Regions from separate parts of the Streptomyces sp. NPDC102514 genome, predicted to be linked through region 2. Evidence: riboswitches for the same ligand, from Rfam matches in the RefSeq annotation. Region 2 holds a riboswitch; each other region holds the start of a gene.
The links. Region 2 has a riboswitch for cyclic di-AMP ahead of ACZ60E_RS37390 (M23 family metallopeptidase). Riboswitches for the same ligand answer to the same signal wherever they lie in the genome.
Positions count from the first base shown of each region.

Region 1: linked by a shared signal. The riboswitch ahead of ACZ60E_RS11415 (M23 family metallopeptidase) and the one ahead of ACZ60E_RS37390 (M23 family metallopeptidase) in region 2 are both predicted to bind cyclic di-AMP.
Region 3: linked by a shared signal. The riboswitch ahead of ACZ60E_RS40450 (transglycosylase family protein) and the one ahead of ACZ60E_RS37390 (M23 family metallopeptidase) in region 2 are both predicted to bind cyclic di-AMP.
Region 4: linked by a shared signal. The riboswitch ahead of ACZ60E_RS06140 (M23 family metallopeptidase) and the one ahead of ACZ60E_RS37390 (M23 family metallopeptidase) in region 2 are both predicted to bind cyclic di-AMP.

Region 1 covers NZ_JBVJLW010000004.1:18,954-26,598, forward strand. The annotation lists gene lhgO (L-2-hydroxyglutarate oxidase) at 1-25, shown strand, start outside; gene trmB (tRNA (guanosine(46)-N7)-methyltransferase TrmB) at 238-1,053, shown strand; gene ACZ60E_RS11405 (PrsW family intramembrane metalloprotease) at 1,124-2,422, shown strand; gene ACZ60E_RS11410 (aldo/keto reductase) at 2,600-3,544, opposite strand; gene ACZ60E_RS11415 (M23 family metallopeptidase) at 3,638-4,687, opposite strand; cyclic di-AMP (ydaO/yuaA leader) riboswitch at 4,699-4,856, opposite strand; gene ACZ60E_RS11420 (PP2C family protein-serine/threonine phosphatase) at 5,112-6,245, opposite strand; tRNA gene ACZ60E_RS11425 (tRNA-Met) at 6,426-6,499, opposite strand; gene ACZ60E_RS11430 (dihydrofolate reductase family protein) at 6,552-7,645, opposite strand, start outside.
Region 2 covers NZ_JBVJLW010000019.1:113,498-121,142, reverse strand. The annotation lists gene ACZ60E_RS37405 (bifunctional acetate--CoA ligase family protein/GNAT family N-acetyltransferase) at 1-311, opposite strand, end outside; gene ACZ60E_RS37400 (HPr family phosphocarrier protein) at 484-765, shown strand; gene ACZ60E_RS37395 (GntR family transcriptional regulator) at 1,083-1,775, opposite strand; gene ACZ60E_RS37390 (M23 family metallopeptidase) at 2,036-2,809, opposite strand; cyclic di-AMP (ydaO/yuaA leader) riboswitch at 2,822-2,977, opposite strand; gene ACZ60E_RS37385 (M16 family metallopeptidase) at 3,225-4,613, opposite strand; gene ACZ60E_RS37380 (M16 family metallopeptidase) at 4,610-5,974, opposite strand; gene ACZ60E_RS37375 (DNA gyrase/topoisomerase IV subunit A) at 6,565-7,645, shown strand, end outside.
Region 3 covers NZ_JBVJLW010000024.1:2,994-10,638, reverse strand. The annotation lists gene ACZ60E_RS40465 (globin domain-containing protein) at 1-485, opposite strand, end outside; gene ACZ60E_RS40460 (cytochrome P450 family protein) at 657-1,952, shown strand; gene ACZ60E_RS40455 (LysM peptidoglycan-binding domain-containing protein) at 2,182-3,084, shown strand; cyclic di-AMP (ydaO/yuaA leader) riboswitch at 3,304-3,474, shown strand; gene ACZ60E_RS40450 (transglycosylase family protein) at 3,479-4,186, shown strand; gene eno (phosphopyruvate hydratase) at 4,670-5,956, shown strand; gene ACZ60E_RS40440 (FtsB family cell division protein) at 6,047-6,523, shown strand; gene ACZ60E_RS40435 (DUF501 domain-containing protein) at 6,553-7,074, shown strand; gene ACZ60E_RS40430 (Ppx/GppA phosphatase family protein) at 7,314-7,645, shown strand, end outside.
Region 4 covers NZ_JBVJLW010000002.1:240,123-247,767, reverse strand. The annotation lists gene ACZ60E_RS06145 (alpha-galactosidase) at 1-1,742, shown strand, start outside; cyclic di-AMP (ydaO/yuaA leader) riboswitch at 2,027-2,202, shown strand; gene ACZ60E_RS06140 (M23 family metallopeptidase) at 2,205-3,131, shown strand; gene ACZ60E_RS06135 (TetR/AcrR family transcriptional regulator) at 3,304-3,882, opposite strand; gene ACZ60E_RS06130 (MFS transporter) at 4,049-5,551, shown strand; gene ACZ60E_RS06125 (SDR family oxidoreductase) at 5,686-6,579, shown strand; gene ACZ60E_RS06120 (O-methyltransferase) at 6,731-7,396, shown strand; gene ACZ60E_RS06115 (DUF6250 domain-containing protein) at 7,578-7,645, shown strand, end outside.

The DNA.
Region 1 (7,645 bases), on a different contig from region 2:
CCTCAAGGCCCTGGCGGCCACCTGACCGGCGACAGCGCACTCGAGGGGCCGTGCCGGTATGTCGCAGTCCGCCGCGTAGCCCTTCCGACAAGGCCTGCCCTGTCAGCAGAATTCCGTATGCCCGGGGGCGGCGGACTCGACGTACCGGCACGGCCCCGACCCACGACGGACCGGCCCCGCACCCACCCGCCACGGACCGGCAACGGACCCGCACCCGACGCGTAAAATCGACCCACTGTGTCTGACTCATCCAGAACCCCCCGCCCCAGAAACGAACCCCGCTTCCCCGACGGCCCCCAGCCCGACCCGGCAGGCTCGCACTTCGAGCGACGGATCCGCAGCTTCCAGCCCCGCCGCAGCCGCGTCACCCAGGGCCAGGCGGACGCGCTGGAACGGCTCTGGCCCAAGTGGGGCCTGGACATCGACGGGCAGCGCACCCTCGACCTCGCCGAACTCTTCGCGGCCGACCTCCCCGTCGTCCTGGAGATCGGCTTCGGCATGGGCGAGGCGACCGCGCAGATGGCCGCCGCCGACCCCGGCACCGGCATCCTCGCCGTGGACGTCCACACCCCCGGCCAGGGCAACCTGCTCAACCTCGCGGACCGGGCCGGCCTGCCCAACATCCGCGTGGCCAACGGCGACGCGATCATCCTGCTCCGCGAGATGCTGACCCCGGACTCCCTCGCCGGCCTGCGCGTCTACTTCCCGGACCCCTGGCCCAAGAAGCGCCACCACAAGCGGCGTCTGATCCAGCCGGAGTTCCTCACGCTCGCCGCGTCCCGCCTCCGCCCCGGCGCGCTGCTGCACTGCGCGACGGACTGGGAACCGTACGCCGAAGTCATGCTGGAAGTTCTCTCCGCCCACCCGGACTTCGAGAACACCCGCCCCGGCAACGGTTACGCGCCGCGTCCCGACTTCCGCCCGCTGACCCGTTTCGAGGCCCAGGGCCTGGACAAGGGCCACGTGGTGAACGATCTCCTGTTCCGCCGCGTACCGCATGACACGGACAGCAACGACGGCACGGACAGCGGTACGGACAGCACGGGCACCTGAAGCCGCTCCCCCCACCCCCGGGACGGGGCGCTCTCGCGGGCCGAGCCCCTCCCTCGTTAGGGTTTTTGTCATGGCCACCAGTCCCCCACCCCCGACACCCCCCGGCTTCCCCGCCGGAGGCGCCCGTCGGCACGCACACTGGTGGCAGCGCACGTGGGTGCGCTACGCCGCGCTGACCACCCTGCTCGCCCTGTCGGGCCTGGTCATCCTGGCCCTCGTCCGCAAACAGACCGGCACGGAGGGCTTCCTGGTGGGCCTCGGCCTCGCCATTTTCCCCGTGCCCCTGCTCGTCGCCGCGTTCCGCTGGCTGGACCGGGTGGATCCGGGGCCCTGGAGAAATCTGCTCTTCTCCTTCGCGTGGGGCGCCTGCGCGGCCGCGCTGATAGCCATCGTCGCGAACAGTTTCGCGACGCAGTGGATAGCGACGGCCACGGCGGACCCGTCCCACGCGGACACCCTCGGCGCGACGGTGATAGCGCCGATCGTGGAGGAGTCGGCGAAGGCGGCGGCGGTCCTGCTCGTCTTCCTGTTCCGCAGACGGGACTTCACGGGGATAGTCGACGGCGTGGTGATAGCGGGCGTCACGGCGACCGGCTTCGCGTTCACCGAGAACATCCTCTATCTGGGCACGGCCTTCGGCACGGACCAGCTCACCGGCGACACGGGCCTCTTCTCCGTCACCGCCGCGACCTTCTTCGTACGCGTGATCATGTCGCCCTTCGCGCATCCGCTGTTCACCGTGCTGACGGGCATCGGCTTCGGCATCGCGGCGCTCTCCGCGGACCGCCACCAGGTGCGCCGCGTCGTCCTGCCCATCACCGGGCTGCTGCTCGCGATGGGCATGCACGCGATGTGGAACGGCTCGTCGGCGTTCGGGGAGTACGGCTTCTTCGCGGTCTACGCGGCGTTCATGGTCCCGTCCTTCGGACTGCTCACGTGGCTGGCCGTCTGGACACGCCAGCGCGAACTGGGCACGGTCCGCACGGAGCTGCCCTCGTACGCCGTCGCGGGGTGGCTGGCCGCGCCCGAGCCGTTCGTGCTCGGCTCGATGAAGGCGCGGCGGCTGGCGCGGGAGTACGCCACGCATCACGGCGGGCGGGATGCGGGGCGGGCGGTGGCGGAGTACGAGGCGTACGCGACGTCGCTGGCGTTTCTTCGCCACCGGGGCCGGCGGGGGCGGGCGGGGGCCGACTTCGCCGTGCGGGAGCGGGAGTTGCTGCACGAGCTGTGGGCTCGGCGGGAGCCGGCTCGGCCGGCGCTGGCGTATGCGGCGCGGGCGACTTCGGCGGTGCCGGTGCCTGTGCCCTGGGCTGGGCCGGGGTATGGGTATCCGCCGCCTTACCCGGCGTACAACCCGTACCGGTCCTGACCGCCTGCTTGCATGGTTGCGCAGTTCCCCGCGCCCCTTGGGGGGCAGCACCGCCGTGCTTGGGGTCGAGTGCCCGGTGCGGGCCGTCTCGGGCTGGGCGCGCAGTTCCCCGCGCCCCTGAAAGCCAAAGCAACAACGCAAGCCCGCCCCAACCCTGCCCCCCCCGCCCCGCGAGGGTCACTCCGACGCGCGTGTCAGCTTTGTGAGGTCCGTGTCCGTCAGGGTGAGGTCCGCCACCGACAGCAGGGCCGGGAGCTGGGACGGGGTGCGGGCGCTGGCCAGGGGGACGGCGACCGTGGGGCGGGAGGCCAGCCAGGCGAGGGCCACGGTGGCGAGCTCGGCGCCGCGTTCCTCGGCGACCTCGTCGAGCGCGGTCAGCACCCGCTGCCCCCGCTCCGACGCGAGATGCTTGCCCGCCGCACCGGCCCGCGGGCTGTCGACGTCCGCGCCCGCCCGGTACTTGCCGGTGAGGAAGCCCGAGGCGAGCCCGTAATAGGGGACTGCGGCCAGTCCGCCGCGCGAGGCGACCTCCTGCAGCGGACCCTCGTACGTGTCACGCGACACCAGGCTGTACTGGGCCTGCAGCGCCACGTACCGCACCAGCCCCTCGCGGTCGGAGGCGTCCAGGGACTCCTGGAGCCGCTCGGCGGAGATGTTGGACGCGGCGATCGCGCGCACCTTGCCGGAGCGCACGAGCTCGTCCAGGGCCCCGAGGAACTCCTCGACCGGCACGGAGGGGTCGTCGTAGTGGGTGTAGTAGAGGTCGATGTGGTCCGTCCGCAGCCGGCGCAGCGACGCCTCGGCCGCGGCCTTGACGTTCGCCGGGGACAGGCCCTTGTACGCGGGATGCGCGCCGGCCTTCGTGGCGATGAGGACGTCGGCGCGGTTGCCGCGCGCGGTCAGCCACTCGCCGATGACGGTCTCGGACTCGCCGCCCTCGTTGCCCGGCGCCCAGGCCGAGTACGCGTCGGCGGTGTCCACGAAGTTCCCGCCGGCGGCCGTGTACGCGTCGAGGACGGCGAAGGAGTCGGCCCGGTCGGCGGTCCAGCCGAAGACGTTGCCGCCCAGGGCGAGCGGAAAGACCTCAAGGTCGGACGAACCCAGCTTGCGAAGAGAAGTCATGCCAAAACCAACGGCCGAACCGGACGGCCGTATTCCATGCACCGCGACATCGCGACCCCACAGGGCGCGGACACCGGCTTGCGGGTCGGGGCTTTACGGGTTGAGGCCCTTGCCGCGCAGCCAGGCCATCGGGTCGATCCCGGTGCCGCCGGCCGTGTGAACCTCCAGGTGGAGGTGCGCCCCGGTGACGTTCCCGGTGGCACCCACGCGCCCGATGACGTCGCCCGTGCTGACCTTCTGCCCGACGCTGACGCCGATCGACGACTGGTGGGCGAACCACAGCTCCGTACCGTCGTCGAGCGTGAGGACCGTGCGGTAGCCGTACGAGCCGCTCCAGCCCGCCTCGGTGATCGTGCCGCTGTGAATGGCCTTGATCGGGGTACCCGTGGGAGCGGCGAAGTCCAGACCCGTGTGCTGACCGGAGGACCAGAGCGAGCCGGACTGCCCGAAGGTGGAGGTGATCGTGTACGAGGAGGTGGGCAGTGTGAACTGCTTGGCCAGCTCGGCGAGGCGTGCGGCCTCGGCCTTCGCCTTGGCCTCCTCCTCCTTCTTCGCCTTCGCGGCGGCGGCCTTGGCCTTCGCCGCGTCCTGCTCCTTGGCGGCGAGCGTGGCGGCCTTCTTCGCGGCGGCGGCCTCGGCGGCGGCCTGGGCCTCGCGGTCGACCTGGTCCTGCTGGAGTTCGGCCTGGAGCATGATGCGCGAGCGCAGGGCCTCGCCGGCGTCGGCGTTGCCCTCCTCGGCGTCGGCCTCGGTGAGTCCGGCGGCGGTGAGCGCCGTGCTGGAACCCTCGGGGGCCTCGTCGTCGGAGATCAGCGAGCCGACGTTGGGCAGGTCGGGGATCGAGATCGACACCGGCGGCTTGCCGGTCTGCGCGGAGGCCATGCCGCCCGCGCCGACGGCGGCTATGACACCGACGCCCAGAACGGTGGAGCTGCGGGCGAGTCCCCCGCCACGCTGCTTGGCGACGCGGTGCTTGCCGCGGACGGGAACGACGGTGTCCGCGCTGGGATTCCAGGGCTCCCAGGTCTCGTCGTCCCTGCGGGCGCCGAAGGCGAAGGTGTCGGGCTTCTTCTCGCCCGAGGTCTCTCCCGTCACCTCGTCAGGCATGAACGAGGGTGTGGGGGCAGGCCTGTTGAACGCCACGTGGGCGCGCTCCTTTCCTTCCTTCTCGCCTACCGGGTTAGCTGACGGGTTCGGAGCAGGAAGGTCTCCTACGCGCGTCAACCGCGGTGTTCACCACCACGAAAGACACGCGATTCACCCCATGTAGGTGGTTCCCCGGTTCCCTTGCGGGATTCGGCGCGTGCGCACGGAGCCGTCTCTTGTGACGGCTGGGACACCGCGCTGCGTTATCGAACGTTAATAGACTCAGGCACCGGATTCCAAGCTGTTCTTGATGATCGTTACGGCTCCTGGCCTGGACTTAAACGCTGGGAGCGGGGTAAATCGGGCGAGTTGATCGCCATTCACAGGTACGGGTTTTATTGACGGTGTGTCAGTTGTTATGCGCAGGGGCGTCGTTCGACTACTGCAGGTGATATAGGTCCGGAAGAGCGTCCCGGCTCCCTCACGGCCGGCGGACGGCGAGCAGCGCCATGTCGTCCGTACCGCCGCCCCCGGTGTACCGGAACACGTCGTCCACCACCTCGGTGAGCAGCGCGTCGGGCCCGGCGAACTGGCGCCCGGACAGCCGTGCCGCCGGGTCGAAGAACACACCCCGTCCGTCCCGGGCCTCGGACAGTCCGTCCGTGTGGAAGAGCAGCATGGCCCCACCCGGGAAGTCCTCCTCCTGCGCGCGGTCGGGCCAGGCGCCCAGGTCGCCCATCCCGAGGGGCAGCGCGGGTTCCGCCGCGGCGAGCGTGCGTACGGTTCCGTCGCCGCGCAGCAGGAGCGGCCCGGGATGGCCGCGGTTGACGAGCCGTACGCGCTGGGCGCCGTGCGGGATCTCGGCGAGCACGGCGGTGATGAAGCCCTCGAAGACCTCGACGCTGTCGCGCCGCACCCCTTCGCGCATCAGCGACCGCTCCAACCGCTGGGCGACCCCCTCCAGGGTGCTCTCCTGTTCGGCGGCCTCCCGGAAGGCCCCGATGACGACGGCCACGGCGGCGACCGCGCCCATGCCCTTCCCTCTCACATCGCCCACGACGAGCCGTACGCCGTGCGGGGTGTCCTGCACGGCGTAGAGGTCGCCGCCGATGAGCGCGTCGGTCTGCGCGGCCACGTACCGGACCGCGAGGTCGAGGCCGCCGGTGCGCGCGGCGGGTTCGGGCAGGACGGCCCGCTGGGCGGCCTCGGCGATCTCGTGGGCGGAGGCCAGCCGGGCGTTGCCCAGGCTCACGAGCCGGTTGATGACGACGGCGAGGCAGGCGACCGTGGCCACGGTCGCGATCTCGGTGATCCCGCTCGCGTCGACGGCGAACCGCACGGTCACCAGCACCATGGCCGCCGTGCCCGCGACGCCCGTCCACACGGTGGCGCCGAGCGACAGCAGGGGCGCGGCGACGAGCGAGGCGGCCGAGAAGAAGGGCGCGGCGGTGATGTACTGCGGGGTGAGGACGTCGTAGAAGACACCCGCGACGATCAGCAGCGCGGGGAGCACGCGGACGACCGCGCGGGTACGGGGATACAGGCCGGTCCGCTTGTCCGGCGGCGGCCCGGCGGAGCCCGGCGACCGCTGCTCGACCGCTCGACGCCCGATCACGTGTCTCCTGCCCTCGACCACCTCGCTCCGTCCAGAGTTCCGGGACCGGCGGGGCGGGGCGAACGGACGGGGACCGGGCGAGTGAGCGCCGGCGCGGGGACGGCACAGAGGAAGGTAAACACCTGAGGCCGCAAAACACCTGAGGCCGGAATCCATTGGATTCCAGCCTCAGGCCTTCAGTAGCGGGGACAGGATTTGAACCTGCGACCTCTGGGTTATGAGCCCAGCGAGCTACCGAGCTGCTCCACCCCGCGTCGTTGAGACCACTGTACGCCATTCGCGGGACCCCGCGCACACGGGTGGATGTCAGCCCCGGTTCAGGTGGCGGTTGGGTGCCTTGGCCGCGCTCTCGTGCTCCGGGAGTACGACGACGACGGCGCCCTCCGCCGCGAGCAGGCCGTTGCCGTCGGCGGCGGCCACGAACGTGTCGGGCTCGCGCCACGCGGTGACGACCCGGCGCACGCCCGCGTCGAGGATCAGCCGGGCGCAGGGCGCGGGCCGCGAGGCGCGGCGGGCGCAGGGCTCCAGGCTGCTGTAGACCGTGGCGGCGGGAAGCCGGGGGTCGTCCGGCGCGATCTTGGCGAGCGCGGCCTCCTCGGCGTGCGAGACGGGGTCGGACTCGCGGGAGTACCCGCGGGCCAGCTCCGTGCCGTCGGCCGCGACGACGACCGCGCCGACGCTGAAGGCGGTCCGCGAGGGCGGGCACTCGGCGGCCAGTTCGCAGGCGAGCGCCAGCCACCGGTGGTCGGCGGCGGAGGGTACGGGTCCGGTTCCGGGCGCGGTGGGCACGTACCGCATGAGCACCACGTCTCCCACGGGCCGGGTCTCGATCAGCCGCAGCCGGCTGCGGGGGCCGCCGGGGTATGCGCCGTCCCCGAAGAGCTTCGGCGCGTGCGGCTGGCCCACCACGAGGGGCGCGAGGGCGAGCTGCAGTTCGTCGGCGAGGCCCTGCTGGAGGAGCTGGGTGTGGACCCGGCCGCCGCCCTCGACCATGAGCCGCCGTACGCCGCGGACGTCGTGGAGGTGGGTGAGCACGGCCCGCCAGTCCAGTCCGGGCCCCACGGCAACGACGTCGACGCCGAGCCCGTGCAGGGCCTCGGCGGCCGTCACGGCGCCCTCGTCCGTCGTGTAGACGACCTTCTCGCCGCCGGTGGACCAGAAGTTGGCGGCGGGGTCCAGGTCGCCGGTGCCGCTGACGGTGACCTTCAGCGGGTACGCGGGCCGGCCGGCGGCGACGCGGGCGGCGCGGCGCTCGGCGGAGTTCACGAGGAGCCGGGGGTTGTCGGCGCGCAGGGTGCCCGCGCCGACCAGGATGGCGTCGGAGTCGGCCCGTACCTCGTCGACCCGGTCGAAGTCGGCGGGGCCGGAGAGCAGCAGCCGTTCGGGGCCGGTGTCGTCCA
Region 2 (7,645 bases):
GGCCGGCCGTCCGCGGCGATGCGGTCGTACCGTACGGTGGCGATGAATTCGCCGCCTACGGTCGCCGCGAGTCCCACCCGGTCCACGAAGTCGTGGTGGGTGAAACGGTGGACGTCCTTGGCGGACAGACGCGGGTACGGCGCGAAGAAGCGGTAGTACTTCGACTCGGCGGACACCTGCTCGTAGAAGCTGACGAGGCGGTCCGCGTCGTCGGCCGTGATGGGCCGGACGCGCGCGGTGCCGCCGTCGCGCAGCACGACGTCGGCCTCCCAGTGAGCGGGGTACTCGTGCCGGTCCGTCGGGGTCTGCATGGGGCCCAGAGTACGACTCGGGTCCGACAACGGCGGGTTCGCGCCCGGCGGGGACCCGGGGCAGTCTTGGGGCCCGGGCCGGTCCGGGCCCGCACCCGCGCACGGCACGCCTCACCGTTCACCGTATGGAACACTGGTCTAGACAACCTTGACACCTGAAGGGCAGCATCACATGGCTGAGCGCCGCGTCAACGTCGGCTGGGCCGAGGGCCTGCACGCCCGTCCCGCCTCCATCTTCGTCCGGGCGGCCACGGCCACCGGCGTCCCCGTGACGATCGCCAAGGCCGACGGCAACCCCGTCAACGCCGCGTCCATGCTCGCGGTCCTCGGCCTGGGCGCCCAGGGCGGCGAGGAGATCGTCCTGGCCTCCGACGCCGAGGGTGCGGACGCCGCGCTCGACCGCCTCGCGAAGCTGGTCGCCGAGGGCCTCGACGAACTCCCCGAGACCGTCTGACCCTCAGGCCCTCTCGGACCCCTTGGGACCTCTTGGGACCCTTCGGGTCTCCCCGGACTCCGTCGGACCCCATCGGTCCCCGTACGGCGGAGCCGCGTCACCCACACCCCGGGCGACGCGGCTCCGCCGTTCGCGCGTCCGGGAGCGTACGGGGCCGGGGCCGTTCTTTTCCTGCGTGCGGCGTATTGATTTCCGCCCGCCTCCACCCGCTTCCGCGCGCACTGAAATGACGTGCTCCACAATTCAGGGCACGCGGAAGAAAAGGGCACCGGAAATAGGGCCCTGCCGAATATCTCTCTTTGTATACGGTGCTTCTGTTAATGCCGCAGGCCCGCTGTGTTTACGGGATGTTGCGAAGTCCTCACACGCTCGGCGCGGTCCCCGCCGGGAAAACGCAGCCGGTGCGCGGACATCGCCCGCTCCGTGTGCAGCGCCGTGATCGCCCTGGCCCGGTCGCTGTCACCGCGGGCCACGGCGTCCACGATGGCCCCGTGCTCGGTCCAGGACTCGGCGGGGTGCGCGGGCGCCTCGACCGAGTACATCCAGGCGATCTTGTGCCGCAGCTGGCCGAGCGTCGAGGTCAGCGCCGGGCTGCCCGAGGACTGCGCGAGCGTCTCGTGGAACCAGCCGCCGAGCGAGCGCAGATCCTCGCTGTTGCCCCGCCTGGCCCGCTCCTGGCCGAGCCTGACCAGGCCGCGCAGCACCTTGAGATGGGCCTCGGTGCGCCGCTGGGCGGCACGGGCGGCGCCCAGCGGCTCCAGCAGCACGCGCATCTCCAGGAGGTCGGCGGCCTCCTGCTCCGTGGGTTCCGCGACGCACGCGCCCGCGTGCCGGCGGGTGACCACGAAGCCCTCCGCCTCCAGGGTGCGCAGCGCCTCGCGCACGGGGACCCGCGAGACGCCGTAGCGGCGCGCGAGCAGTTCTTCGGTGAGCCGGCTGCCGCGCTCGTAGACACCCGCGACGATGTCGTCCCGGATCGCCGTGCATACCGAGCGCGCGGGAATACGCATGACCGGACCTCCGCCTTAATCCCCGCGAAACGCGGTCGATTGACGCTTGTTCGGTGACTCTATTGCAGAGAACGGGAAATTCCGAAGGCAGCCGGGAATCCATGGATATTTTTTGGACACACCGGGCTTCTGAACAGGCGGTCGTCCGGTACGAAAGTGACCGGAAGCCGTCCGAACGCGCGTAGGCCCCGGCTCGGTGAGCCGGGGCCTACGACGGAGATGCGGTGCCGCGCGGAACCGCGGCGGCGGGTGCCGTGCGGTCAGACGTTCACGCCGTGCCCGCGGAGGTAAGCGATCGGGTCCATGTCGGAGCCGTACTCGGCGGTGGTCCGCGCCTCGAAGTGCAGGTGCGCCCCCGTGACGTTGCCCGTCGCCCCGGAGAGGGCTATCTGCTGCCCCGGAGTGACCGTCTGGCCGACCGAGGCACCGATGGACGAGAGGTGCCCGTACTGGGTGTACGTGCCGTCGACCATCTTGATGACGATCTGGTTGCCGTAGGAACCGCCCCAGCCGGCCTCCACGACGGTGCCGGAGCCCACCGCGTGCACGGCGGTGCCGCTGGCGGCGTGGAAGTCGATGCCGGTGTGGCTGCCGGAGGACCAGATGCCGCCGCCGGCCTGGTAGGACGTGGAGACGTACGAGCCGGTGATCGGCGCGGTGTAGGCGTTGAGGCGCTTGCGCTCGGCCTCGCGGGCCGCACGGGCCTTGGCCTCGCGCTCCTTCTCGGCCTTCGCCCTGGCCTCCTCCGCACGCTTCTTCGCGGCGGCCTCGGCCTTCTCGCGGGCGGCGGCCTGGTCGGCGGCCTGGCGCTGGGCGACGGCCTGCGCGTCGATTTCGTGGGCGACCGAGTCGCCCATGGTGACGGCCTTGAGGGGGCCCGTCTGCTCGATCTCGCTCTCGGCGGCGAACGCCGGGGCGGCCAGCGTGCCCACGACACCGGTGGTGGCCAGGGCGGCGACGCCGACGGTCCTGCGGGTGGTGCGCGTCATGCGGCTGGGAAGACGGTGCTTCCCCGTGGCGCGGGTGAACGCCATGAAGTGGCTGGTCCTTTCCTTCCTTCTCGCCTACCGGGTTAGCTGACGGGTTCGGAGCAGGAAGGTCTCCTACGGACCCCCTTCGGGAAGGGCGTCCGATTCACCCCAGGGACCTGGGTCCCCGGCTCCCCTGGCTCGCGCCATACGGGGACTCGGCGATGACTGTCCGGTGCCGCGGACGCGGCGCAGTGCCTGACGAACAGCCGGACCGACGCTAAGCGGCGCCTCTTTCAATAGACAAACGGATCACCATTTTTGTAGCGCATGCCACAGGGCAGACAGGCAACTTCCCTGCAATACGGACAAACCATGGACGGAGAAGGACAGAAAAGGGCCCGGGTGACTCGTCCAGTCACCCGGGCCCCGACCGTGAACAGGTCCCGCCCGATCGCGGGCCCTGCCCGGTCGCGGATCCCTACTCGGCCGTCACGACGCTGACTTCGCCGACGCCGAGGGCCCTGACGGGCTCCTCGATCTGCGCGGCGTCCCCGACTAGGACGGTCACCAGGCGGTCCACCGGGAACGCGTTCACGGCGGCAGCGGTGGCCTCCACGGTGCCGGTCGCGGCGAGCTGCTTGTACAGCGTCGCCTGGAAGTCGTCCGGCAGGTGCTGCTCGACCTGGTCGGCGAGCGTGCCCGCGACGGCGCCCGCGGTCTCGTACTTCAGGGGCGCGACACCCACCAGGTTCTGCACGGCGACGTCGCGCTCGGCGTCCGTCAGACCCTCGGCGGCGAGGGTGCGCAGCACCTTCCACAGGTCGTCGAGCGCCGGGCCGGTGTTCGGGGTGTCCACGGAGCCGCTGATGGCGAGCATCGAGATGCCCGTCCCGTCCGGAGCGGAGCGCAGCACCTGGCCGAACGCCCGCACACCGTAGGTGTATCCCTTCTCCTCGCGCAGGACGCGGTCCAGGCGGGAGGTGAGGGTGCCACCGAGGCAGTACGTGCCGAGCACCTGGGCGGGCCACACGCGGTCGTGGCGGTCCGCGCCGACGCGGCCGATGAGCAGCTGCGTCTGGACGGCTCCGGGCCGGTCCACGATGATCACGCGGCCGGTGTCGTCGGCGGTCACCGAGGGCACGGGACGCGCCTGGGCCTGCGAGCCGGTCCAGGTGCCGAGCGTGTCCCCGAGCAGCGCGTCGAGGTCGACGTCCGTGAGGTCGCCGACGACGACCGCGGTGGCCGTGGCGGGGCGTACGTGCTTCTCGTAGAAGGCGCGTACGGCCGCCGAGTCGATCGCGGTGACCGTCTCCTCGGTGCCCTGGCGCGGGCGCGACATCCGGGAGTCCGCCGGGAAGAGCTGCCGGGACAGCTCCTTGGCGGCCCGCCGGGCCGGGTTGGCACTCTCGTGCGGGATCTCGTCGAGCCGGTTGCGCACCAGCCGCTCGATCTCGCCGTCCTCGAACGCGGGTGCCCTGAGGGCGTCGGCGAGCAGGCCGAGTGCCTTGGGCAGCCGGGAGACGGGCACTTCGAGGCTGAGCCGTACGCCGGGGTGGTCGGCGTGGGCGTCCAGGGTGGCGCCGCAGCGCTCCAGCTCGGCGGCGAACTCCTCGGCGGAGTGCTTGTCGGTGCCCTCCGAGAAGGCCCGCGCCATGATCGTGGCGATGCCGTCGAGGCCCTTGGGCTCGGCCTCCAGCGGGGCGTCGAGAAGGACCTCCACGGCGACGACCTGCTGGCCGGGGCGGTGGCAGCGCAGCAGCGTCAGGCCGTTGCCCAGGGTGCCGCGCTCGGGCGCCGGGAAGGCCCAGGGCCTGGCCTCGCCGGCCTGGGGCTGCGGGTGGAACTCCATCGTGGCGAGCTCGGTCACTTGGCCGCCTCCTCGTCGGTGTTGTCGGCGGCGCCGGTCTCTTCGGCCGCGTCGGTCTCCTCGGGGGCGACCGGCTCGTAGACCAGCACCGCGCGGTTGTCGGGGCGCAGGCGGGCCTTGGCGACCTCCTGGACCTCCTCCGCGGTGATGTCGAGAACGCGCTGCACGGCGGTCAGGGCGAGCTGGGGGTCGCCGAACAGGACCGCGTACCGGCACAGTTCGTCCGCGCGGCCCGCGACCGTGCCGAGACGGTCCAGCCACTCGCGCTCCAACTGGGCCTGGGCGCGCTCCATCTCCTCGGCGGTGGGGCCCTCCTCGGCGAACCGGGCGAGCTCCTCGTCGACGGCGGTCTCGATGACCGGGACCTCGACGTCGCCGGACGTCTTCACGTCGAGCCACCCCAGGGAGGGCGCTCCGGCGAGGCGCAGCAGGCCGAACCCGGCCGCGACGGCGGTGCGGTCACGGCGTACGAGCCGGTTGTAGAGCCGGGACGACTCGCCGCCGCCGAGCACGGTCAGGGCGAGGTCGGCGGCGTCCGACGCGCGCGTGCCGTCCTCCGGGAGCCGGTAGGCGGCCATCAGCGCGCGCGCCGGGACCTCCTCCTCGACAACCTCGCGCAGCTGCCCGCCCATGGTCTCCGGGAGCGAGCCGTCGCGCGGGGCGGGCTTGCCGTCGTGCCCGGCGATGGAACCGAAGTACTTCTCGACCCAGCCGAGCGTCTGCTCCGGGTCGATGTCCCCGACGATCGACAGCACGGCGTTGTTGGGCGCGTAGTAGGTGCGGAAGAACGCGCGCGCGTCCTCAAGGGTGGCCGCGTCCAGGTCGGCCATCGAGCCGATCGGGGTGTGGTGGTAGGGGTGGCCCTCCGGGTACGCGAGGGCGGTCAGCTTCTCGAAGGCGGTGCCGTAGGGGACGTTGTCGTAGCGCTGCCTGCGCTCGTTCTTGACGACGTCCCGCTGGTTCTCCATCGACTCGTCGTCGAGCGCGGCGAGCAGCGAGCCCATGCGGTCGGCCTCCAGCCAGAGAGCGAGCTCCAGCTGGTGCGTCGGCATGGTCTCGAAATAGTTGGTGCGCTCGAAACTCGTCGTGCCGTTGAGCGAACCGCCCGCTCCCTGGACCAGTTCGAAGTGGCCGTTGCCCTTCACCTGGCCGGAACCCTGGAACATCAGGTGCTCGAAGAGGTGGGCGAGCCCGGTGCGGCCTGCGACCTCGTGACGCGAGCCGACGTCGTACCAGAGGCACACCGCCGCGACCGGGGTCAGGTGGTCCTCGGAGAGCACCACACGCAGGCCGTTGGCCAGGCGGTGCTCGGTCGCTGTCAGGCCGCCGGAACCGGCCTCGGCTGTGGCCGTGTGACCCATGGGCATGTACGTCCCTTCGATCGCGGAAAACTGCTGATTCCTGCTAGTCGTGCCACTGTATGCAAGCGCGCGGACGGCTGGCGAAGTTCCCGCATCGAGTACGCCGAGAGCGAGCACGCGCCCCGCCAGGGGGCGCGGGGAACTGCGCAGTCTTTCAGGGGCGCGGGGAACTGCGCGACCAGCCACAGCGGACCCGCAGCCGACAGGCCCGCAGCCCGGTACCCCTCCGGGGAGCCGCCCCTCAGGGGCACTCCTCCAGGGGCGCTCCCCAAAAAGCACCCCTCCAGAGGAGTGGGGAACTGCGCGGCCGACCAGGACGCCCCGCACCCGACAAGCCCCCTCCACCACCCCCGTGGAAACGGAACGCGGTAGCGTCCTCAAACCTCCGCGGGCACCCGCGGGTCGCGCTCGTGGAGCCTCCGGGGCCGCCTCGATCGGGGCCTGCCAGGCCTGTTGGGGCGATCGCGCACCCGGCCCGACAGGCCCGTACGGACGGGTCGTGGTCCGCGTTGTCAGTACTGCGGTCCACAATGGACCGCGTCAGAACCCGTTCATGCCCCGGCAAAGACTGTGAAGGAGTCGCAGCAGCGATGGCCCGCCGCAGCACGAAGACCCCGCCTTCCGACGACTTCGAGGAGCGCATCCTCGACATCGACGTCGTCGACGAGATGCAGGGCTCTTTCCTTGAGTACGCGTACTCGGTCATCTACTCCCGAGCCCTGCCGGACGCCCGCGACGGCCTCAAGCCCGTGCACCGCCGCATCGTCTACCAGATGAACGAGATGGGGCTCCGCCCCGACCGCGGCTATGTGAAGTGCGCCCGCGTCGTCGGCGAGGTCATGGGTAAGCTCCACCCCCACGGCGACGCGTCGATCTACGACGCCCTGGTCCGCCTCGCCCAGCCCTTCTCCATGCGGCTGCCCCTGGTCGACGGCCACGGCAACTTCGGTTCGCTGGGCAACGACGACCCGCCGGCCGCCATGCGGTACACCGAAGCGAGGATGGCCGACGCCACCTCCCTCATGACGGAGTCGATCGAAGAGAACACGGTCGACTTCGCCCCGAACTACGACGGCCAGGAGCAGGAGCCGTCGGTCCTCCCGGCCGCGTATCCGAACCTCCTGGTCAACGGCGCGTCGGGCATCGCGGTCGGCATGGCGACGAACATGGCGCCGCACAACCTCGGCGAGGTCATCGCCGCCGCCCGCCATCTGATCCGCCACCCCGCGGCCGATCTCGAAACGCTCATGAAGTACGTCCCGGGCCCCGACCTGCCCACCGGCGGCCGCATCGTCGGCCTGGCCGGCATCAGGGACGCGTACGAATCGGGCCGCGGCACGTTCAAGATCCGCGCGACGGTGTCCGTGGAGAACGTGACGGCGCGCCGCAAGGGCCTCGTCGTCACCGAACTGCCCTTCACCGTCGGCCCGGAGAAGGTGATCGCGAAGATCAAGGACCTGGTCGGCTCGAAGAAGCTGCAGGGCATCGCCGACGTCAAGGACCTCACCGACCGCTCGCACGGCCTGCGCCTGGTCATCGAGGTCAAGAACGGCTTCGTACCGGAAGCGGTCCTGGAGCAGCTCTACAAGCTGACGCCGATGGAGGAGTCCTTCGGCATCAACAACGTGGCCCTGGTGGACGGCCAGCCCCTCACGCTCGGCCTCAAGGAAC
Region 3 (7,645 bases), on a different contig from region 2:
CCGCCCCCGGTGCTCCCGGGCAGTCCGGTGCGGTCGACGACCTCGGCGTCCCACCAGGACGGCTGCCCCTGGCTCTCCGACTCGTCCGCGCCCTCCAGCATGGCGTCCGTGACGAGCGCGTACGCCTCGCCCCAGGCCTTCTCCACCTCCGGGTTCCACGCCGACCCGGACACGGCGGCGAACGCGGCGATCAGGCTGTCTCCCACGGCCGTGTAGTGCTCGGGGCGCGCCAGATACTTCCGGTGGTCGCGCCCCAGTTCCCGCAGGTACTCGTGGAGTCCCGGCCCCTCCAGGCGGGCGACGACGAGCGCCAGGGCGGTGAACAGCCGGTCCCGCTGGCGTTCCTTGTCCTCGGGGGAGTCCAGCGGGAACAGGGCCCGGACATCGGGGTGGTGCCAGAACAGATGCGAGTAGAAGTACTTGAGCGCGAACTCGGCCCGCCTTTCGACGACCGCGAAACTGGTCCGGAGTATTTCGGGGTCCACGCCCGCGAATGTAGATAGCGGGGGAGCCGGACAGTCAAGAGGGGGAACATTTAGGGACAGCCCGTCATCAAACACGTAAGGCGGTCATGGTCGCGGTCGGCGCGGGAGGGTGGGCGCGGGCCGGCAGGACGCCGGGCGGGTGCGGGCCGCCCCTGCCGATACCGTCGAGGAGTGACCGAAACGCCTGCACAGCCGCCCGCGCCGACCACGGGGCAGCCCGTCCCCGAACTCTTCAGCTGGGAGTTCGCCACCGATCCCTACCCGGCGTACGCCTGGCTCCGTGAGCACGCCCCCGTGCATCGGACGAAGCTGCCCAGCGGGGTGGAGGCATGGCTCGTCACCCGTTACACGGACGCCAAGCAGGCACTGGCCGACGGCCGGCTCAGCAAGAACCCCGCCCATCACGACGGGACCGAGCACGCGAAGGGCAGGACCGGCATTCCGGGGGAGCGGAAAGCCGAGCTGATGACGCACCTGCTCAACATCGACCCGCCGGACCACACCCGGCTGCGGCGGCTCGTCAGCAAGGCGTTCACACCCCGGAGAGTGGCCGAATTCGGTTCCCGCGTGCAGGAACTGACGGACCAGCTGATCGACGGGTTCGCCGGGAAGGGCGAGGCGGACCTCATCCACGACTTCGCCTTCCCGCTCCCCATCTACGCGATCTGCGACCTCCTCGGCGTCCCGCGCGAGGACCAGGACGACTTCCGCGACTGGGCCGGGATGATGATCCGGCACGGGGGCGGGCCCAGGGGCGGTGTCGCCCGGTCGGTCAAGAAGATGCGCGGCTACCTCGCCGAGCTGATCCACCGCAAGCGCCAGGAACTCACGGACGTGCCCGCACCGGGCGAGGACCTGATCTCCGGCCTCATCCGGGCCTCCGACCACGGCGAGCACCTCAGCGAGAACGAGGCCGCGGCGATGGCCTTCATCCTCCTCTTCGCCGGTTTCGAGACAACCGTGAACCTCATCGGGAACGGCACCTACGCGCTGCTCACCCACCCCGGCCAACGGCAGCGGCTGCAGGACTCCCTCGCGGCCGGCCACACGGACCTGCTCGCGACCGGCGTGGAGGAACTGCTCCGCTACGACGGGCCCGTGGAGCTGGCCACCTGGCGGTTCGCCACCGAACCGCTCAGCGTCGGCGGACAGGACATCGCCGCCGGTGACCCCGTACTCGTCGTGCTCGCGGCGGCCGACCGCGACCCCGACCGGTTCGAGGACCCGGACACGCTCGACCTCTCCCGCCGTGACAACCAACACCTCGGTTACGGCCACGGCATCCACTACTGCCTCGGCGCGCCCCTCGCCCGGCTGGAGGGCCAGACCGCGCTGGCCACGCTGCTGACCCGGCTGCCCGACCTGCAACTGGCGGGAGATTCGGCCGATTTGAGGTGGCGTGGCGGGCTCATCATGCGTGGATTGCGCACGCTTCCGGTGGAGTTCACCCCGGTCGCGAAGTCTTGACGGAAGTCGACCGAAGTCATGGCGGCCGTAGCACCGAAGGCGACGGAAGGTGAGCCTCCGTCAACTCTGTGATCTTCACGTTATCTACGCTGCACCGACTTGTGACAAGAGTTCGAGTGCCGCTACGTTCACCCATCAATGCGGCAGGTCCGCCCGTCGCAGCAGTCACGAGCACGGCTTTCCGCCGTGCCCCGTGCGTATTCCTTGCTGTCACGCGAAAGGCAATCGCATGCTCTCCGGGAACGGCCGTCATCGTCGCCCCCGCCAGGCCCCGGCGCTCCTCGTCGCCGCCGGCGTGGCCGGATCGGCCATCGCGATCCCCCTGCTCGGTGCGAGCGGCGCGAGTGCCGCCAGCGGTACGACCTGGGACGCGGTCGCCGAGTGCGAGAGCGGCGGCTCATGGAGCGCCGACACGGGCAACGGGCTCTACGGCGGACTCCAGATGAGCCAGGAGACCTGGGAGCAGAACGGCGGCCTCGACTACGCGCCGAGCGCCGACCAGGCCAGCCGTTCGCAGCAGATAGCCGTCGCCGAGAAGATCCTCGCCAGTCAGGGGACGAGCGCCTGGGTGACCTGTGGTCTCGTCGCCGGTCTGACGCAGGACTCCGGCTCCGCCGACGTCGACACAGGCCTCGCCGAGGACGCCACGAGCCCGTCGGCCGACGCCGATACGGCAAAGGGGAGCGACAGCGCGAAGTCCGACTCGTCCACGGACGGCGACGCGAAGTCCGACGACGACTCCGCCTCGGAGTCACAGAGAACGGACAGCTCGTCCGCCGATACCAAGGCGAAGGGTGACGACTCGGACAAGTCGTCCCAGAACGACGACGCTTCGGCCGACGAGGCCGCGGACAGTTCCGGCCGCCACCGGGGCGGCAGCGCCGAAGAGGTCGACATGGCCCCCCGTGCGGACGACTACGCCGGCCGGCACGCCTCGCGCAGCGACAGCACCTCACGCGTCCTCGCCGACGAAGGCTCGTACGCGGTCCGTTCCGGCGACAGTCTCTCCAGCATCGCCGACTCCCTTGGCATCGACGGCGGGTGGAGCGAGCTCTACGCCGCGAACAAGGACAGTATCGGCTCCGACCCGGACTTCATCATCCCCGGTCAGCGCATCGCGGTCGACGGCTGAGCGAGTGTCGAGCAAGTAGTGATCAAGGCGCCGAATCGGGCGAAAAGCAGCGGCAGTTCGCGCTGAATGTCCGATTTGGCGAATTGAGACATGGATCTCAACACCCCTGATCGTCTTTGAAATTCGGCGCGGCCCGTGTCTACGGTCGTGACCGCTCGCCATTGGTGAGCCCCGACGGTCGCACGCCGAATCCTGCCAACGGCCGTACGGGAACAGTCGTCGCGTAAAGCGCCGTAGGCAGGAGCGGGGGACCCAAGGTAAGTGCCGGAGCCGGTCGTCGAGACCGGATACGGCTTGGGGTTAAGCCGCGTGACAGCAGTGTCGCGCGGCCGGGCAACTCACTCGGCCCGAACCCGACAGCTCACCTCGCAGGCGTCGGTGAGGGGATCACTTCATGCTGCTTTCGAGCAAGGGCAAGCACCGTCGCCCGTCCAAGGCCACCCGCATCGCCACGCTGGCCGGTGTCACCACCGCCGCCGTCGCCGTCCCGCTGATGGGCGCCACGGGAGCCTCCGCCGCCACCGCCTCCGAGTGGGACACCGTCGCCCAGTGCGAGTCCGGCGGCAACTGGTCGATCAACACCGGCAACGGCTACTACGGCGGCCTGCAGTTCTCGTCCTCCACCTGGGCCGCGTACGGCGGCAGCTCGTACGCCTCCACCGCCGACCAGGCCTCCAAGTCCCAGCAGATAGCCGTCGCCGAGAAGGTTCTCGCGAGCCAGGGCAAGGGTGCCTGGCCGAGCTGTGGCGTGGGCCTGTCCGGCGCCTCGACCGGTGGCTCCACCGCCCCGTCGGGCTCCGACAGCTCCAGCGGCTCCAACCAGAGCACCACGCAGCCGCAGCAGCAGAACTCGCAGTCCTCCGAGGAGCGCGCCTCGCGTTCGCAGGAGCGTCCGGCGGCGAAGAAGACCGTCGAGACCCCGACCGGCAAGAAGGTCAAGAAGGGCGACGGCGAGTACAAGGTCGTCAAGGGTGACACCCTCAGCGAGATCGCCGCGAAGGAGAAGGTCAAGGGCGGCTGGGCGAAGCTGTACAAGCTCAACGACGACATCGTCGACGACGCCGACTTCATCTTCCCGGGTCAGCAGCTGCACCTCAGCTGACGACGGCCGCACCACGGCCGGCCCGCCCTCGGCGGTTCATCGGTCGCGTCCCCGCTTCGGCGGCCCGGACATGACCGCGGGCATCACCGCGGACATCACCTCCGGTCGAGGCACTGGCCGCTCGGCCTCGACCGGACGTCCGGCCCACATCCGAATCGCGACTGAACCACAGCGCCCTCACATCCGTGTCCTCCATAGTGGGGGCCTCGTGAGGGCCACCCCCGTCCCCCACGGGCTCCCCGCTCCGGTGCGTGTTCCCCCGTACGCACCGGGGCGGGGCTTTTTTGTGCTGTTCTTTCTGCCTGTTCTTTCCGCTCGTGTCTTTGTTCCGTTCGGAAACAATTTCCTCTCGGTTCTGTCCAGGGGGCGGTCGAGGGCTGGCCGATCCCCGGCAGCCGGTTAGGCTCATCCCGCGGGGCCACCACGGCCTGCGCGCAACCGGGCCTCCGGCCCGGCACAGCTTGTGTCACATCCCAGAAGGAGATGCTCGTGCCGTCCATCGACGTCGTCGTAGCCCGGGAAATCCTGGACTCCCGAGGCAACCCCACGGTCGAGGTCGAGGTCGGCCTCGACGACGGCAGCACGGGTCGTGCCGCCGTTCCGTCCGGTGCCTCCACCGGTGCCTTCGAAGCAGTCGAGCTCCGTGACGGAGACCCCAACCGCTACCTCGGCAAGGGTGTCGAGAAGGCCGTCCTCGCCGTCATCGAGCAGATCGGCCCGGAGCTCGTCGGCTACGACGCCACCGAGCAGCGCCTCATCGACCAGGCGATGATCGACCTCGACGCCACCGACAACAAGGGCTCGCTCGGCGCGAACGCCATCCTCGGCGTCTCCCTCGCCGTCGCGCACGCCGCCTCCGAGGCCAGCGACCTGCCGCTCTTCCGCTACCTGGGCGGACCGAACGCGCACCTGCTGCCCGTCCCGATGATGAACATCCTGAACGGCGGGTCGCACGCCGACTCGAACGTCGACATCCAGGAGTTCATGATCGCGCCGATCGGCGCGGAGTCCTTCTCCGAGGCCGTGCGCTGGGGCGCCGAGGTCTACCACACCCTCAAGAAGGTCCTGAAGAGCCGCGGCCTGTCCACCGGCCTCGGCGACGAGGGCGGCTTCGCCCCGAACCTCGGCTCCAACCGTGAGGCCCTCGACCTCATCGTCGAAGCCATCAAGGAAGCCGGCTACACCCCCGGCGAGCAGGTCGCCCTCGCGCTGGACGTCGCCGCGTCCGAGTTCTACAAGGACGGCAAGTACGAGTTCGAGGGCAAGTCCCGCTCGGCCGCCGAGATGACCGAGTACTACGAGGAGCTCGTCGCCGCGTACCCGCTGGTCTCCATCGAGGACCCGCTGTACGAGGACGACTGGGCCGGCTGGAACGTCATCACCGAGAAGCTGGGCGCCAAGGTCCAGATCGTCGGCGACGACCTCTTCGTCACCAACCCCGAGCGCCTCGCCCGTGGCATCGAGGAGGGCTCCGCCAACGCCCTGCTGGTCAAGGTCAACCAGATCGGTTCGCTGACCGAGACCCTGGACGCCGTCGAGATGGCCCAGCGCAACGGCTTCAAGTGCATGATGTCCCACCGCTCCGGCGAGACCGAGGACGTCACCATCGCCGACCTCGCGGTCGCGGTGAACTGCGGCCAGATCAAGACCGGCGCCCCGGCCCGCTCGGACCGCGTCGCCAAGTACAACCAGCTGCTGCGCATCGAGGAGATCCTCGACGACGCCGCGGTGTACGCGGGCCGCTCGGCCTTCCCCCGCTTCAAGGGCTGACACCCTCGTAGGCAGCGTCGTACGTACGTCCCCGTACCCGGTCCCGTACCGTGTGCGGGGACGTACGTACGTATCGGGGAGGCGGGACAGATGGCCGTGAAGGACCGTGACCGGTTCTCCACCGCGACCAGGCTGCGGGTGCTCGGTGAGCAGACCGCCGCCCGCGTCTACCGCTCCCAGACCAAACGCCAGGCGCGCCGCTCGCGGCTGACCGGCCGTGCGGCGCTTCTCGCCCTCGTACTCTGCTCGCTCGTCGTGGCCCTCGCCTATCCCATAAGGCAGTACGTCTCCCAGCGTGCCGAGGTCGCCGACCTGCAGCGCGAGCGCGAACAGGCCCGCGAACGCGTCGAGGAGCTGCGCGACCTCAAGGCGCGCTGGCAGGACGACGCGTACGCCGAGCAGCGCATCCGGGAACGGCTGCACTACGTGATGCCGGGCGAGACCGGCTTCATCGTGATCGACCCCGACGCGGCGAAGAAGACGCGTACGGACCGGACGGCCGCCGACCGGGCCTGGTACGCCAACGTCTGGGACGGCGTCGACAAGGCCGACGCCTCCGACCAGTGAACTGAACCAGAAGGACACAGAGCCAAGGCATGGAAACGCCCCCGCCGCCCACACCGCGCACCGAGCCCACCGACGCCGACGTCGAGGCCTTCAAGCAGCAGCTCGGGCGGCCGCCGCGCGGGCTGCGCGCGATCGCGCACCGCTGCCCGTGCGGACAGCCGGACGTCGTCGAGACGGCCCCCCGGCTTCCCGACGGGACGCCGTTCCCGACGACGTACTACCTGACGTGCCCGCGTGCGGCCTCCGCCATCGGCACGCTGGAGGCGAACGGCGTCATGAAGGAGATGACGGAGCGTCTCGCCACGGACCCCGAACTGGCCAAGGCGTACCGGGCCGCGCACGAGGACTACATCGCGCGCCGTGACTCCATCGAGGTGCTCGAAGGGTTTCCCAGCGCCGGCGGGATGCCGGACCGGGTGAAGTGCCTGCACGTCCTCGTCGGGCACTCGCTGGCCGCCGGGCCGGGGGTGAACCCCCTGGGGGACGAGGCGATCGCGATGCTGCCGGAGTGGTGGCGCAAGGGGGCGTGTGTCGTGCCGACGGCAGGGTGAACCGGGGGGCGGGGTGCGCTGTGGGGTGCGGCCCGGTGGGGGCTGATCGCGCCGTTCCCCGCGCCCCTAAAAGATTGCGCCGTTCCCCGCGCCCCTGAAAGGCGGGGCTGCGCCCCGGCCCTGGCATCTAGGGGCGCGGGGAACTGCGCAGTCTTTAAAGCGGCGCGGGGAACGGCGCAAACGGGGGTTCGGGGGCGGAGCCCCTGAGTGGGACGAACGACTGGTTACAGGAGATCACCATCAAGACTCGCGTCGCCGCCGTCGACTGCGGCACCAACTCCATCCGCCTCCTCGTCGCGGACGCGGACCCCGACACCGGCGAACTCGTCGACCTCGACCGCCGCATGACGATCGTCCGCCTCGGACAGGGCGTCGACCGCACGGGCCGCCTCGCCCCCGAGGCCCTGGAGCGCACCTTCGCGGCCTGCCGCGAGTACGCCGAGGTCATCAAGGAGCACGGCGCGGAGCGCCTGCGCTTCGTGGCCACCTCCGCCTCCCGCGACGCCGAGAACCGCGACGACTTCGTGCGCGGTGTCCTCGACATCCTGGGTGTGGAGCCCGAGGTCATCTC
Region 4 (7,645 bases), on a different contig from region 2:
TCGGCATCACCCTGCACTACCGGATGCGGGCCGGTACGGACGTCGTCGAGCGCTGGGTGACCCTCGCCAACGAAGGGCCCGCCCTGGAGGTGCTGCGCGCCGACTCCGCGACCTGGACACTCCCGCAGCGCGACGGGTGGCGGCTGTCCCAGCTGCACGGACGGTGGGCGGCCGAGTCCCGGCTCGTGCGCTCCGAGCTGACGTACGGCGAGAAGATCATCGGCAGCCGACGCGGGCACACCGGGCACCAGCACCTGCCCTGGGTTGCCCTGGACGCGGACGGCACGGCGACCGAGGAGCTGGGCGAGGTCTACGGCTGCGCGCTCGCCTGGTCGGGCACCTGGCGGATCGCGGTGGCCCAACTGCCCGACGCGCGCGTGCAGATCACCGGCGGGGCCGGGTACGACGACTCGGGCCTGCTGCGGCTGGAGCCGGGGGAGACCTTCGTCACTCCCGTCTTCGCGGGGCTGTGGAGCGACGGCGGCTTCGGCGGGGCGAGCCGCGCCTGGCACGCGTACCAGCGCGCGTACGTGATCCCGGACGCGGAGCAGGACCGGCCCGTGCTCTACAACTCCTGGGAGGCCACGGAGTTCGACATCTCAGAGGAGCAGCAGCGGGCGCTCGCCCGCCGGGCCGCCGAGGCGGGCGTCGAACTGTTCGTGGTCGACGACGGCTGGTTCGGGGCGCGCACCAGCGACCGGGCCGGCCTCGGCGACTGGACGGTCAACCGGGACCGCTTCCCGGGCGGACTGAATCCGCTGAGCGACTACGTGCACGGGCTCGGGATGCAGTTCGGCATCTGGGTCGAGCCCGAGATGGTCAACCCGGACAGCGAGCTGTACCGCGCGCACCCGGACTGGGTGCAGTTCCAGCCGGGACGAAAGCGGACGGAACTGCGCAATCAGCTCGTGCTGAACCTCGCCCGTGAGGACGTCCAGGAGTACCTGTGGGAACAGCTCGACGCGCTGCTCTCCAGTGCCCCGATCGACTACGTGAAGTGGGACTTCAACCGCGCCTTCACCGACGCGGGCTGGCTCGGCGAGGCCTACCCGCAACGGCTGTGGGTGGACCATGTGCACGCCCTGTACAAGCTGTTGGACCGGCTGCGGACCGCCCACCCGGGCGTCGCCTTCGAGTCCTGCTCGGGCGGCGGCGGCCGGATCGACCTCGGGATCATGGCCCGTACGGACCAGGTGTGGACCTCCGACAACACCGACCCGCTCGACCGGCTCGCCATCCAGCACGGCTTCAGTCAGGTGCATCCCGCGCGGGCCATGGCCGCCTGGGTCACCGACAGCCCGAACGCGCAGCTCAACGGACGTGTCAGCTCGCTGCGCTTCCGCTTCGTGAGCGCGATGGCCGGGGTGCTCGGCGTCGGCGGCGACCTCACCCGCTGGACCGGGGAGGAACTGGCCGAGGCGCGGACCTGGGTGGAGCTCTACAAGGAGATCAGGCCCGTCGTGCAGGGCGGTGAGCTCCATCGGCTGCGGGCGCCGCAGGGCGGACTGAGCGCCGTCCAGTACGTCCGTGACGGCGAGGTCGTCGTCCTCGCCTGGCTCCAGGCCCAGCACTACGGTGAGCCGGCCCTGCCGGTGCGACTGCGGGGCCTCGACCCGTCGGCATCGTACGAATGCCTCGAAACGGGCGAAGTCCACCGAGGTGCGGTGCTGTTGCACCACGGCTTGCGGACGGGGCTGCGCGGAGACCTCGATGCGGCAGTTATCCGACTGCGTCGTATCTGACTGTTGTGTCCGTAATGGAGCCTTCATTCCAACTCGCGCCGGAGTGAAGGCTCCTGGAGTGGTCCTTGGTGAGCAGCGTCATATCCGTGACGTTCCGCTGTCGCCGTGCTCACGTAAGTCCGCTTTGTTTGCAGGGCTTTAACAAGCGGTGGATAGACCGCATTCACACAGGGTGACCGGTATTTCGGTCGAGGATCAAGAAAACGGGGCACACAGGAAACCCCCAAGCTTGTTTGCGCCTCTTCATGTCGCTTACGTTCACCTCCAATCCGGACGGACGCCCAATCCTGCCGCCGCCCGGAATCCGCACTCACCCGTACGTGGCAGGAGCGGGGGACCCACAGGTAAGACGCCTGTTCCGGTCTCCGGAACGGCTTGGGGTTAAGTCGTGCGAAAGCACGGCCGGGCATCTCCAGCTCGCACCCGACAGCTCACCTCGCAGGCGCCGGAGAGGAATTCGTCATGCCCGCGAAGGGTAAGCACCGCCGTCCCAAGTCCCAGCGTTTCTCGCGTTCCATGGCCGTGGCCGGAACCGGGGGCGCCGCTCTCGCCCTCCCGCTGCTCGGCGCCGCCGGAGCGCACGCCGCGACTCCGCAGACCGCCGCCGATTCCGTGGCGAGCGCCGCGAACGTCTCGACCATCGCGAGCAAGTCCGCCGCCGCCGCTCCGACCGCCGAGAAGCAGGCCGAGGCGAAGAAGGTCGCCACCAGGACGTACGCCGTGCGTTCGGGCGACTCCCTGTCGAAGATCGCCGACACGCAGGACGTCAACGGTGGCTGGAAGAAGCTGTACTCGGACAACCGCACCTCCATCGGCGGCGACCCGTCCCTCATCCACCCGGGCCTGAAGCTCGCCCTCGGCGGCAAGGCGGCGGCGTCCAGCTCCGACTCCACCGCCTCCAAGTCGTCCGACAAGGCCGCCGAGAAGCCCGCGGCCAAGAAGACGACCACGGCGTCCAAGGCGGCGGACACCTCGACGGCCACCGGCTTCACGCTGCCGGTCACGGGGGCGTCCATCGGCACCTCGTACAAGATGTCCGGCAGTATGTGGTCCAGCGGCTACCACACCGGTGTCGACTTCGTGGTGCCCACCGGTACCGCGCTCAAGTCCGTCGGCGCGGGCACGGTCGTCTCCGCCGGATGGGGCGGCGCGTACGGCAACCAGGTCGTCATCCAGCTCGCCGACGGCCACTACGCCCAGTACGCCCACCTGTCCTCCCTCTCCGTCTCGGCCGGTCAGACCGTGACCGGCGGACAGCAGGTCGGCCTCTCGGGTGCCACGGGCAACGTCACCGGCCCGCACCTGCACTTCGAGATCCGCACCACCCCGGACTACGGCTCGGACGTGGACCCGCTGGCGTACCTGCGCGCCAAGGGCGTCTCCGTCTGACGCCTTCCGGCGCTGCCTGACGCGGACTGACGCCCACGGGCGCCGACCGACGTCGGCCGACGTGAATCTCCGAAGGCCGGACCCTGTGATCCCCGGGGTCCGGCCTTCGGCATGTCCCGGGCCGGACGGCCGGACGGCTGCTCAACGGCTGACAGGGGCGGGCGGGGGCGTGTCAGGCCCCCGGATGGTTCAGGGCGCGCACGAACTGCTCCGTGAGCTGCTCGGTGTCGAGGCCGTCCGCGCTGCGCCCGGTCAGGATGTGGAAGAAGGGCGGGCCGATCAGGAGCGCGGTCGCCTGTTCGAGTGAGAGCGCGGTGCCGCTCGGCTTCCGGACCGCCTCCACGACCTCGGCGGCGCTCTCCCCGAGGATGTCGCGGGACGCGAGCAGCGCCGCGACCTCCGCGTCGTGCTGGGCCTCGCCCATGAGGGCACGGTAGGCCGCGCCCGCGTCGGAGCGGGCCAGGAAGCCGACGAGGGCGTCGAGATAGGCCTTGAGGTCCTTGCGGGGATCGCCGCTGCGGGGCACGGACAGTTCCTGCCGGGCGTCGATGGCGCTGGCCTCGTAGAGCACCTCCGCCTTGTTCGACCACCAGCGGTACACGGTCTGCCGGCCCACGCCCGCCCGCTCCGCGATGCCCTTCATGGTCAGGGCCGCGTACCCCACCTCCACCAGAAGGTCGTCGACGGCGTGCAGCACGGCGGCCCGTGCGCTCTCACTGCGGGGCCGACCGCGGCCACTTCCATCCACCATGCCGCAACTGTATACGAGGCACAGTGTCTCGTATGTGCTACCTTTACGGTGCACGGTGACTCGGAAGCGAGTGCCCGGCCCTGCCTCGACCTGTCCCGGGAGGGGCCGGCCGGGCGGTGTCCGGCCGTGCTTCGTGTTCCGTGATCCGCGACAGGAATCGAGAGCCATGACGTCCACACTGGAAGGCACCCTGCGCCCGGCGCGGCGGTCCGGGACCGTGCTCGCCTGCGTGAGTGTGTGCACCGCCCTGGTGGTCGGATTCGTCGCCGCGATCAACCTGGCGGTGCCGCAACTGGCCGCGAGTGCACTGCGACCGACGTCGTCGAACCTGCTGTGGATCGTCGACGCCTACGTGGTGGTCTTCGCCTGTCTGGTCATCCCCGCCGGTGCGGCCGGCGACAAGTTCGGCCGCAAGGGCGTCCTCATGGCGGGGCTCGGCACCGTCGCGTTCGGCGCCGTCGTGTCGGCCGTGGCGCCGAACGTGCCGATCATGCTGACAGGGCGTGCCGTCACGGGCCTCGGCGCCGCCTGCGTCCTGCCGAACTGCGTCGGCATCCTCCTGCACGCCACCGCCCCCGAGCGGCGCCCCCACGCGCTGGCCGTCTGGGCGGCGGCCTCCGGCATCGGCGGCGTCGTCGGCAACGTCGGAGGCGGAGCGGTGCTGAGTACGGGCTCCTGGCGCACGCTGTTCCTGTCGGTCGCCCTCATAGCGGTCTGCTGCCTGGCGTGGACGGCTCGGACCGCACCGCGCAGCGCCCGGTCCGAGCGCACCCTCGACGTGCCCGGCACGCTGCTGTTCGTGGCGGCCGTCGTGGCACTGCTGGCCGCAATCATCGAGGGGCCGGAACAGGGCTGGGGCAGCACGGTCGTGCTCACCGCCTTCGCCTGCAGCGTGCTGCTGGGGCTGTGCTGGGTACGGGTCGAACTGCGCGTCCCCCACCCCATGCTCGACCCGCGCCTGTTCCGCAGCCCGGCACTCAGCGGCGCCGCCCTCGGTATGACCCTCACGTTCTTCGGGAACTTCGGGCTCTTCTATGTCAACGCCTCACTCCTTCAGTACGGACGCGGCTTCTCCGTGCTGCAGGCAGGGCTCGGAATCATCCCGCTGACCGTCCCGCTCCTGCTGGGCACCCGTTACGTACCCGGCCTCATTCGCCGTATCGGCAACCCCGCGACACTCGCCGCGGCCTTCGCGCTCACCGGCGCCGGTCTGCTCGGCCTCTCGTACGCCTCGACCATGGCCTATCCCGTGTACGCGGCCGGTCTGTTCGTCATCGGGCTCGGCATCATGCTGGCCGCGCCCTGTCTGACCGCACAGATCGCCTCGGCCCTGCCCGTGGAGCGGGCGGGCATCGCCGGCGGGCTGCAGTCCGCGACCCGTGAACTGGGCAGCGCTCTGGGGGTGGCCGTCGTCGGCACCGTCCTCACCGCCGGATTCACGCACCACCTGCCCGCCGAACTGAGCCGGCACACGCCGGTTCCGCGCACGGTCCAGGAAGCGCTCACGCTGAGCCCGGCCGACCACACCGCCGTGACCGAAGCCTTCATCCACGGCGCCGACACCGCGCTGCGCGTCGCGGCCCTCGTCGTGCTCCTCGCCGGAGCCCTCGTCGTCGCCGGCAGCCGCCGCGCCCACCGGGCCGCCCCGGCACCGCCCGTCCCGCGGTGACAGCGGGACACCACAGGCCACCTGACACGGCGTCGGAACCGTGCTCAGGCAAGCCCCAACCCACATCCACACCCGACTCCACCCTTCATCTGCCGTTCTCACCTGCCCTTTTCAGGGCGAAGGAGGTCACGCTCATGCGTGCATTCGTCACCGGAGCCACCGGCTGGATCGGCTCCGCCGTCGTCGACGAGCTCGTCTCCGCAGGCCACCAGGTCATCGGCCTGGCCCGGTCCGACCGGGCCGAGAAGGCCCTAGTGGCCAAGGGCGTCGGCGTCGTCCGCGGCGACCTGGACGACCTCGGCTCGCTGCGGCGGGCCGCCGAACAGGCGGACGCGGTCATCCACATGGCCAACAAGCACGACTGGGGCAACCCCGCCGAGTCCGACCGCTCCGAGCGCGCCGCGATCCGGGCCCTCGGCGACGCCCTCGCCGGGACCGACCGCCCGTTCGTGGTCGCCGCGCCGCTCTCCGGCCTCGTCGAAGGGCGTCCCGCCACCGAGGACGACGTCTCCCCGGCCGTCGGCCCGGACTCCAACCGGGGAGGCAGCGAGAACCTCGCCCTGGACTACGTGGCCCAGGGCGTACGGACCGTGATCACGCGGTTCGCGCCGAGCGTCCACGGCCACGGTGACTGGGGGTTCGTCAACTTCCTCACCGCTGCCGCCCGGGAGAAGGGAGTCTCCGGTTACGTCGGTGACGGCTCCGCCGCCTGGTCGGCGGTGCACCGCGACGACGCGGCCCGCCTCATCCGCCTCGGCATGGAGCAGGCGCCCGCGGGGACGCGGCTGCACGCCGTCGCCGAGGAGGCCGTCACCACCAAGGCGATCGCCGAGGCGATCGGCCGCAGCCTCGGCCTGCCGGTCGCCTCCATCACCCCGGGGGACGCCGGACCCCACTTCGGGTTCGTCGGCAGCTTCTTCGCCTCCACCATGACCGCGTCCAGCGACGTGAGCAGGCGGCTGCTGTCCTGGGAGCCCACCGGCCCGTCCCTGCTCGCGGACATCGACGCGGGCGCGTACACGGCCTGACGGGGCGAGCGTCCGCCCGCCCCGAGGAGCGGGCCCGGTGAGGCGAGGCGTGGGAGGGCGGACCGTCCTCCCACGTCGCCCCCACCCGCCCCGTACACACCAGACACCCCACCCGACCCGCACACCAGCACCGCCCGAAGGAGTCAGCGTCATGCCCACACCTCCGTACACCCTCGCGGAACCACGTGTCTCCGCCGCACTGACCCGCATGTTCGAAGCCGCCGCCCGTGACGACGAGACCGTGTCACGTCTGAGGAGCGACCGGCCCCAGGACTGGGGGTCACGGACGCCGCAGGAACTCGCCGACGCGGCGCAGGAGATCTACATGCCGGTCTCCGCCGACGGCGGCAGACTCCTCTACAACCTCGTCCGCGCCACCAGGCCGGCCAACGTCGTCGAGTTCGGCACCTCGTACGGCATCTCCACGCTCCACCTGGCCGCCGCCGTTCGTGACAACGGCACGGGCCGGGTCGTCACTACGGAGATGAGCCGGACCAAGGCGGCGGCGGCCCGCGAGACCTTCGCCGCCACCGGTCTCGACGACGTGATCACCGTGCTGGAGGGGGACGCCCTGCAGACGCTCGCCGCACTGACGCAGCCGGTCGGCTTCCTGTTCCTGGACGGGTGGAAGGACCTCTGCCTGCCCGTCCTGCGGCTCCTTGAGCCACACATCGCACCCGGCACCCTCGTCGTCGCCGACGACGTGGATCTTCCGGACCTCGGCCCGTACCTCGACCACGTGCGCGACACCGCCAACGGCTACCACAGCGTCACGTTCCCCGTTGAGGACGGCCTCGAAATCAGCTGCCGTCTCTGACCGGGCCCCGGGCTTCGCACAGTCCCGGCCGCCGTGCCGGGTGCGTACGACACGGGGTTGAAACACCGGCGGCATCGACACGGGGCGTCGGGGGCGGCACAGTGATCAGTGATCTGCGCAAGCGCTTTCTGTCGGCGGATCGACCCGTCCCCGACGTTTCTGAACCCCGGAGGAACCCCGCATGACCACCACACGCAGAGCGTTCGGAGCGCTGGCCGCGGGTGCCGGTCTCGCCGCGCTCGTGCCCGG